Regions from separate parts of the Methylotenera sp. 1P/1 genome, predicted to be linked through region 3. Evidence: predicted binding sites of a transcription regulator. Region 3 holds the regulator's gene; each other region holds the start of a gene.
The links. Region 3 encodes sigma-54, which starts transcription at its own class of promoters, with help from an activator protein. Its sites were predicted from a motif close to TGGCACNNTTCCTGCT; they were not measured.
Positions count from the first base shown of each region.

Region 1: A3Q3_RS14550 (pilin) is a predicted target of sigma-54. The motif match lies at 1,488-1,503, and genes of this name have one in related genera.
Region 2: glnA (type I glutamate--ammonia ligase) is a predicted target of sigma-54. The motif match lies at 1,679-1,694, and genes of this name have one in related genera.

Region 1 is NZ_ARWC01000001.1:2,594,083-2,597,267, forward strand. It holds gene A3Q3_RS0112595 (alpha/beta hydrolase) at 1-414, opposite strand, end outside; gene A3Q3_RS14545 (pilin) at 513-908, opposite strand; gene A3Q3_RS14550 (pilin) at 1,001-1,408, opposite strand; gene A3Q3_RS0112615 (SRPBCC family protein) at 1,867-2,391, opposite strand; gene A3Q3_RS0112620 (beta-propeller fold lactonase family protein) at 2,578-3,185, opposite strand, start outside.
Region 2 is NZ_ARWC01000001.1:1,634,414-1,637,598, forward strand. It holds gene mtgA (monofunctional biosynthetic peptidoglycan transglycosylase) at 1-199, opposite strand, end outside; gene aroE (shikimate dehydrogenase) at 196-1,014, opposite strand; gene A3Q3_RS0107780 (rhodanese-like domain-containing protein) at 1,034-1,483, opposite strand; gene glnA (type I glutamate--ammonia ligase) at 1,772-3,181, shown strand.
Region 3 is NZ_ARWC01000001.1:2,172,370-2,175,554, reverse strand. It holds gene lptB (LPS export ABC transporter ATP-binding protein) at 1-434, shown strand, start outside; gene A3Q3_RS0110445 (RNA polymerase factor sigma-54) at 449-1,993, shown strand; gene hpf (ribosome hibernation-promoting factor, HPF/YfiA family) at 2,166-2,510, shown strand; gene hprK (HPr(Ser) kinase/phosphatase) at 2,525-3,185, shown strand, end outside.

The sequences.
Region 1 (3,185 bases), 420 kb from region 3:
GTAAGTCGAAAGTGCCAGCACTCCCGCCAAAGTCTGTGTATGTCTGAGTGCTGTATGGAGTGCAATGGCACCACCTTGCGAAAATCCGGCAAGCGCAATGCGATTGGTCGGAATGCCAAGCGTGTTTGCATGGGCGATAAGTGCCTTAATTTCGGTTTGGGATGCCTTGATGCCTACAGCGTCTTGCGGACTGTCTTTGTCTAAACCAAACAAATCGTACCAAGCACGCATTTCATAACCATTGTTCATGGTAATTTTTTTGTAGGGTGCATGCGGCAACATAAAATAAATGTGTGGCAGGTTGAGCATCTCTACCACGGGTTCAAAATCATACCCATCAGCCCCTAGGCCGTGTAGCCAGATGACGCATGCGGTGGGGTGCTGTTGGGATGAAACCTTGATGTAGTCTAGCATTACGAGTTTAAATCTATATGAAATTACACATTTTACCTTGTGTAACTGCAATGCTTAGAAAGTTTGTTTAAAACTTAATAAGGATTTTTTAGAAAGTCTTAACAGGGCTTAGGCTTGAATTTTTCATCAATTGCTGGTGCTTGGCATTCCCACATTGATGTGATAGTAGGGCGGACTAGTTTAATTTCTTTGTTGTTTACTTGAGTTGGTGCGTTAGTGATTCTGCAAGTGATTGAAGTGTCATTGACTTCAACATCGCAATTGGCTGTGTCTGATAGTCCAATGTCGGATGGCATAGACAAACTTACGCCATCATTACGTTTTAGCTCAAAGGCGGTCCTACCCCCAGATATTTCTGCGAACGAAGCAGTCACTTTAGTTCTTGATTGATAATCAGAGTAAGCGGGAAGTGCAATAGCAGCAAGAATGCCAATAATCGCAACAACTATCATCAGTTCAATTAATGTGAAACCTTGATATTTACTTTTTTTCATATTTGGCTTTGTGTGGTGCTATTTTAAAAAAAGCGACTTTTAACAGTCGCTTTTTTTAAAATAGCATACTAAGTATGCTATTTAATTCTGACTTATGTTTGTTTGCAGGTTTTAGGAGCAAATTCAGCTTTACTTGCACCCGTTGTTACGCAACTCCAAGTGCCATCATTAGCGCGAGTCCATGTAACTTCAGCATTGATTACTTGTGTTGGTGCATTTTCGATTGCACATTTCATGGTTGTACCAGTTGCTGTCAATGTGCAGTTACCAGTTGGTGCAGTTGGCATACCAATATCTGCACCGTCCGCGACAGGTTGACCATCGTTTACACGCAACTCAAAAGCAGTTTTATAGCCAGAAACTTCTGCAAGTCCAGCTGCTACTTTAGCACGTGACTGATAGTCTGAATACGCTGGAATCGCAATCGCAGCCAAAATACCAATAATTGCAACTACGATCATTAACTCGATTAATGTAAAGCCTTTTTGTACTTGTTTCATCATGTTGATTTCCTTTATTTAATTAAGTGTTAGTGCATACACACTGTGTGTTGTTTAAATCAGTGCTTGTAAGGCTAATAGCAATGGCTGTGCCAACTTCCAGTTTTTTTTTTAAACTGTTGATTTGTAATCATAAGTTCAAGTTGAATGGCAACGTTGGTATGGTTGTAGTAAGTTTTTAATTGGGAGAATAGAGACGAAAACTGCCCTCTATTCAGTGTTTTGCTGACAAAAAGTGTCACTTTTCTACATTTAGGGCAGTTGCAATTGCGTACTAAATTTGCCATGAGTGCTTATATTGCGCACTTGTGGCAGTGGCTGAATGAAAAAAGACCGCAGTTGCGGTCTTTTTTTATCACTTCATTTAAATCTGTATTACCAAAATTTCCACCAAGGTTTGTTGGAAGATCCGGTTTGTTTTACATTGTTGGTTGAAGTTGCGCCAGTTGCCTGGCCAGTTACTTTGAGTTTTCGATGACCTTTTTCAAGTTAGCCAAACCGCTGTCGAATACGCCAGTGATAAATTTAACGGCTGTTTCATCATCTTGACCAGCAGGAATAGGTGGGTTGAGTTTGTAAGTGCGGTAAAAACGGCCTACCCAAGTCACAGTAGATTCACCAGCGCCTGGGCCAGCGGTTACTTGCATGAATGCGTTGTAATCAGCTACTGGTGCAACGCCGTCTACAATTTCGTATCTCAGTTTCATGTCAGCATCATCGGCAGTACGTAATTTTTCGTAGATTGTGCCGCCATCTTTTAAGGTTAAGGTTCTGAATGTTTCATCGCCTTTTTTCTCAAGTTTTGTGCTTGCAATGGCTGGGTGCCATGCGTGTATATTGCCAAAATCTTTTACCACAGCCCAAACTTTAGCTGGCGCTGCTTTGATGACAATGGTTTTTTCAACTTTTTGTGGGCTTGGGCCGTGTGCAGCTGCGTTAAAAGAGAGCGCAGTAAGTGCGATAATCGCTAACAACTTTTTCATTCATATTCTCCACTAATGTACTTAAGCGTACTAAAGATACTTTTGGTAAAGGTACCGGGGTACCAAATTATGTAGTTTTAAGGTTGATTAAAACTACGATTCACTACAATCAACAATTATAAAACATTAAGTGTGCATTGCACACGCTTCATTTAACGTCTGACCTTGGCAGTGGTTGACCTATACTTACTGCAAAATAAATTGTCCAAAAGCTCTGCTTTTGTCGCCAGTTTTGATGGTAGAGATGACTTTTTTCTGTGCAACATCAATCACAGAGACGCTATTGGTTCCCCAATTGGCAACAAGTAGAAGGTTGTTCTCAGTGTCTAGGCTGAGGCCTTCTGGGGTCATGCCAACATTCATTGTGGTGATAACCTTGCGTGTGGCTAAGTCGATGACGCTAACAGAATCATCTTGTGTATTGGTGACATACAGCTGAGTGTTTTCTGGATTGGCGATGACGCAGTAAGGGTGCTCGCCGACTTTGATGGTATAGGGTGGTTGGTCGGTATTAGTGAGTTCCACGACGCTAACGGTGTTGTCATACACATTGACGCTAAACAATTGTTTGCCGTCATGGCTGAGCGCTATACCAAAAGGGTGCTTGCCCACATCGATACGCTTTTGAATACTGAGCGATGATGTATCAATGGCGACAACTTGATTGCTATCTCTTGCTGCCACGTAGAGCGTTTGATTGTCTGGACTCACGACCAGCCCCGCAGGCGCTTTGCCAGCAATCACTGCGCGTTGAGAGTTGACATTGCTAGTGCTGATAGCGAGGATACGGTCGC
Region 2 (3,185 bases), 540 kb from region 3:
TCTCCTGAATTACCGCCAAACGGTCTTCCATAAACGCACTTGTGGAGGGGTTGAATTTAATCCACCAGACTATGTGCAAGAAAATCCATAGCTGATAAACAATAATCCACACCAACAGAAATGCCAGTATGCGCTTGAAATAGCCACCCACGCCTAAAGCGTGCGCATTCGGTTTGCTATTGAAAAACCAGCGGATCAAGCGCTTCTCAACTGCTGAATCACTGGCTGTGTACGTGGACGCACACCGCGCCAAATATAAAACGCTTCTGCCGCTTGCTCAACTAACATCCCAAGGCCGTCCGCCACTTCCGCACCCGCCTCTCGCGCTTGTTTCATAAAAGGCGTTTCACGCCCGTACATCATGTCGTAAGCTAAGCAGCCGTTTGCAAATACACTGCTTGGAATAGGCAGGGCCGTATCGGTTAAGCCTGTAGAAGTGGCGTTGATGACAATATCAAATTGCGCATCAGCCAAATCATCGAATGCACTTGCAGTTAGAGAAAATGCGTTATGGTCTTTGGACAATATTTTTTTCACCATTGTTTGCGCTTTATCCACCGTGCGATTAGCAATCACTAACGAAGCCGGCATTTCATTAAGTAACGGTTGCAGCACTCCATCTGCTGCACCGCCTGCGCCTAAAAGAAGTACTCGTTTACCTGCTATCTTGATGCCTAAATTTTGCTGAATGTCGCGTATCAGACCCGTACCATCAGTACTATCGCCACGAATCTCACCACCCAGAAATCTGAGTGTGTTAACGGCCACTTCATCTAAAGCACGATTGCTAGGATAAACCAAATTTAAAGCTTCAAACTTAAATGGCACAGTAACATTCGCGCCTTTATAACCCTGCGCAATCAATGATTGAATTGTCGCTTCAAATCCATCTAGTGGCGCCAGTATCGCCTCGTAACTAATATCCTCACCGGTCTGCTCCGCAAAGGCTTTGTGAATGATAGGCGATTTGCTGTGCCCGATAGGGTTGCCAATCACTGCATACTTATCTACCATCTGTTTTACCTATTGTCGTTTAGTTTGTCCAAGGCAACCCGGCATGACGCCAGCCATTGATCAGCGTGCGCTGTTTCAGGCTATTGGCCTCACCTTCAAAGCCCTCTACCATGTTGTAGGCTTTTTGATAACCGAGTTGTTGCGCCAATACAGCCGCATTATGACTACGGCCACCAGTGCGACACATAAAGATGACCGTGAGTCCTTTATCTATATTCGCCTGTAGTTGCGTTGCAAAATCCGGGTTTGCTACCATTCCAGGATAAAATGCCCATTCAATATGGGTAGATTGCGGTACACGCCCTACCAACTCCAACTCCGCACGTGAACGCACATCCACCAAGGTAGCTTCAGGATTATTTTGTAACACTGCAAATGTTTCCTGCGGCGTCAGCAGACCCGCATAAGCAATCTGATTTTGTTTTGCGCGCTCATGCGCAAGTTCTAAAATTTGAGATGGATTATCCATCAGCACTCTCCCGTTTACATCGCTTAGTTTTATCTGATAGTTTCAAGTATATCGCGAAAATGAAGGCAAAAATTCACCAGACATGCATTGCACTTTTTTTGTGCATAAAATATCTTTACGCACCATTTTGGTTCATCACAAAAATCGCTATTTTAGTGCGTTATCGGTTTAATGCGGTGTTTAGCTATTTTTCGCTGGCACAGTTCCTGCTAATATTACAGCTTAGGATTTTTGTTTTATCTCAATAATAATTCCATCATCAATACACACTCACATTAGGAGAAGGTAATGTCTGTTGCAAATGTAATGAAAATGGTAAAAGAAAACGACATTAAATTTGTTGATTTTCGTTTTACCGATACGCGTGGTAAAGAACAGCACGTCACTGTGCCTGTTTCAGCTTTTGACGAATCAAAATTTACTGAAGGTCACGCGTTTGACGGCTCTTCAATCGCCGGTTGGAAAGGCATTCAAGCCTCTGACATGCAATTGATGCCTGATGCATCAACAGCAAACATCGATCCATTCATGGACGAGCCAACATTAATTTTAACCTGTGACGTTGTAGACCCTACCGATGGTAAAGGCTACGACCGTGATCCACGTAGCTTGGCCAAACGTGCTGAAGCTTACTTAAAATCAAGCGGCTTGGGCGACACTGCTTATTTTGGTCCAGAGCCAGAATTCTTCATTTTCGACTCTATCAACTGGTCTGTAGACATGAGCGGTAGTTCAGTCAAAATCAACTCAGAAGAGGCAGCATGGTCATCTTCAGAGAAATTCGAAGGCGGCAACACGGGTCACCGTCCAGCAGTAAAAGGCGGTTACTTCCCAGTGCCTCCAGTCGATTCATTACATGACATCCGTTCTGCGATGGTGATGACTTTAGAGCAAATGGGCGTGCCTGTTGAAGTGCACCACCATGAAGTAGCGACTGCTGGTCAATGTGAAATCGGTACTAAATTCAGCACATTGACACAACGTGCTGACTGGACGCAAATCTTAAAATACGTAGTATTAAACACGGCACACGCCTACGGCAAAACAGCGACTTTTATGCCTAAACCAATGTTTGGCGATAACGGTTCTGGTATGCACGTTCACCAATCCGTATGGAAAGATGGCAAAAACCTGTTTGCTGGTAGCGGCTACGCTGGCTTAAGTGATTTCGCTTTGTACTACATTGGCGGCATCATCAAGCACGCACGTGCATTGAACGCGATTACCAACCCAGGTACTAACTCATACAAACGCTTAGTGCCACATTACGAAGCGCCAGTGAAATTAGCTTACTCGGCTAAAAACCGTTCTGCTTCTATCCGTATTCCATTTGTACATTCAGACAAAGCACGCCGTGTTGAAGCGCGTTTCCCAGATCCAATTGCTAACCCGTACTTGGCATTCTCTGCATTGTTAATGGCAGGTTTGGATGGCGTACAAAACAAAATTCACCCAGGTGAGCCAGCAACTAAAGACTTGTACCATCTTCCACCAGAAGAAGATGCAAAAATTCCAACCGTCTGTTCTTCATTGGAACAAGCGTTGGAGTATTTGGACAAAGACCGTGAGTTCTTGACGCGTGGTGGTGTATTTACGGATGACTGGATTGATGCTTACATTGGTCTAAAAATGGAAGAAGTGACCAAACTACGTCAAACTCCACACCCAGTTGAATTTGGCTTGTACTACTCTTGCTAATTTC
Region 3 (3,185 bases):
AGAACATCATGGCGGTGCTAGAGCTGCAAGACCTAACCGAAGAAGAGCGCGAGGCACAATTAGAATCTCTATTGCAAGAACTGCACATTGTGCATATTCGCAACAGCATGGCCGTCAGCTTGTCTGGCGGTGAACGCAGACGTGTAGAAATTGCACGTTGCCTAGCCACCAACCCAAGCTTTATTTTGTTAGATGAACCATTTGCCGGGATTGACCCGATTGCGGTACTGGATATTCAGAAAATTATCCGCTTTTTAAGCAGTAAAAATATTGGCATTCTCATTACAGACCACAATGTGCGTGAGACTTTAGGCATTTGTGATCGTGCCTATATTGTGAACGATGGGACTGTATTTGCCTCAGGTAGCCCAGATGAAATTGTAAAAGATGAAGCCGTACGCGAAGTGTATTTAGGCCGGGACTTTAGACTTTAACCACTTTGAATGCTATGAAACAAAACTTACAACTCCGCATCTCTCAAAACTTAGCGCTCACCCCGCAGCTGCAACAATCCATCCGGTTATTGCAGCTGTCTACACTGGAGCTCAACCAAGAGCTAGAAACCATCTTACAAGACAACCCATTGTTGGAGTTAGTCGATGGTGATGACGATGGTGGCGGCAGTGCAGAAGCCCCCAGCGCTGATAACAGCCAGGCCTCTAGCGAAGCTTCTGAGCAAGAGCAAGATGCCAATGTATTTGATAACGCCACCACCTCTGAAATTAGCGCGCCTGCTGAGAGCACGGCTGAACGTGACGATGAGTTAGCGCCCACTTCAGAAGAGTTCTCAGCACCTGAGTTTGAAGATGAATTTGATGAGTACGGCAGCACCAGCAACTGGGATGAAGGTGGACGCCAAAACAATTCGGACGATGATGACGGCGACTTTACCAGACAAGACACCGTTAGCATCAGCCTGCGCGATCACCTTGTGGGTCAACTGAAATTAGTGCCGCTGTCTGAACGTGACCAAACGCTGGTCTCTATTATGATTGATTGTATCAATGATGATGGTTACTTTGAGCAGTCGCTAGATGAGCTGGCAGATAGCCTGCCGCTCGAGCTTGAAATTGATATGCTTGAGCTTGAAACGGTGCTCAAGCTGATTCAAAACTTGGATCCTATTGGCGTAGGTGCACGTAACTTGCAAGAGTGCCTGTATTTGCAACTCAATGCACTAGATGCAGACACGCCCTACCTGAAACAAGCCATCGCCATTATTCAAGACCATTTACCGGTATTGGCTAACAAAGATTTTGGCAAGCTGCGCAAACTACTGAGTTGCGATGAAGCTACCTTAAAAGGCGCGCAGACGCTTATCAAACAACAAAACCCAAAACCGGGTAGCCAATTTGTGACTTTGTCGCACGATCATTACATTCAACATGATGTGATTGTGAAGAAGATCAAAGGCATTTGGGTCGCCACACTGAATGATGGCGTTATTCCAAAATTACGTATTAACCAACTATATGCGGATATTTTAAAACGCAACCGCGAAAATTCCGGGCAATATTTACAGAGCCAAATGCAAGAAGCCAAATGGATGATTAAAAACATTCAGCAGCGCTTCTCTACTATTTTGCGCGTTTCGCAAGCTATTGTAGATAGACAACGCAACTTTTTTGAGCATGGTGATATTGCCATGCGCCCATTGGTGCTGCGCGAGATTGCTGAAGAGTTAGAATTGCATGAATCCACCATTTCACGCGTGACTACGCATAAGTATATGCTCACTCCACGTGGTGTATATGAGCTTAAATATTTCTTTGGTAGCTCGGTAGCGACTGATGTGGGCGGCACGTGTTCTGCCACTGCGATTCGTGCGTTGATTAAACAGATGGTGGCCGAAGAAAACCCCAGAAAACCGCTTTCCGACAATCAAATTACGGATACGCTGGCCAACCAAGGCATTGTGGTGGCACGCCGTACCATTGCCAAATATCGTGAATCGCTCAATATCCCGCCTGCAAATTTGAGGAAATCACTGTAGGGTCACGCTAACGATTTGATTTAGCGCAAGTTTCCCTCAACTAAATTCCCATACAGGAAATTTTCTTACCGAATAGTGCAATTGGATAGTTGCAAGCCAACGCCAAAGTAGTAAACTGAAATTGTTCCGAGATGCTTTTTCTTCTTGGAGCAATTTCAAAAAGGAGCAAGTCATGAATTTACAATTAACTGGGCATCACTTAGAAATTACACCTGCGTTACGTGAGTACGTGCAAAGTAAACTCACGCGAATCAGCAATCACTTCGATCATGTGATTGATGTAAAGGTTACGATGTCTGTAGAAAAGCTCGCCCAAAAGGTTGAGGCTACACTGCATGTACCAGGCAACGATCTACACGCTGCTTGTGCCGATGAGAATATGTATAGCGCCATTGATATGCTGACGGACAAACTGGACCGTCAAGTGGTAAAACACAAAGAGAAACATGGCGATCATCACAAAACCAATGGTGCTGTGAAACATCAGAATGTTGACCAACACCAGCTTCCTAATTAATCTTTCTTTAATCTATGGCTCAAATTAACGTTGACGAGCTATTCACACAAATCCGCCGCAAGCTCAAACTACAATGGGTAGCAGGGCTTGAAGGCGGCAATAAAATACTCACCTCCGGTACTGTTACCAAACCATCCCTAGCACTTGTTGGCCACTTAAATTTTGTGCACCCTAACCGGGTACAGGTATTAGGCTGTGCTGAGATGGACTATTTACACAATCTCAGCATAATTGCCATGCAACAGGCGGTCAGTAATTTATTTGCGACTGACCTTGCCGCCGTGATAGTGGCCAATGGCGAAAAAGCGCCAGAGGAATTATTAAAAGCGGCTGATCGCTCGCAAACTCCGCTGTTCACCTCCCCCCTGCCCAGCCCACAGTTGATGGAGTTGCTCGGCCACTATTTGGCCATTGCGACCGCAGAATCGACCAGCTTGCACGGCGTGTTTATGGAGGTGCAAGGCTTTGGTGTACTGATTAAAGGCAATGCTGCCATTGGTAAGAGCGAGTTAGCGCTCGAATTGATCTCGCGCGGGCATCGCTTAGTGGCCGATGACATTGTAGATTTTTATCGTATTTCCCCAGAGCGGGTAGAAGGTCGCTGCCCAGAACTGTTGCAAGACTTTTTAGAAGTACGCGGTTTAGGCATACTCAATATTCGGGCATTATTTGGCG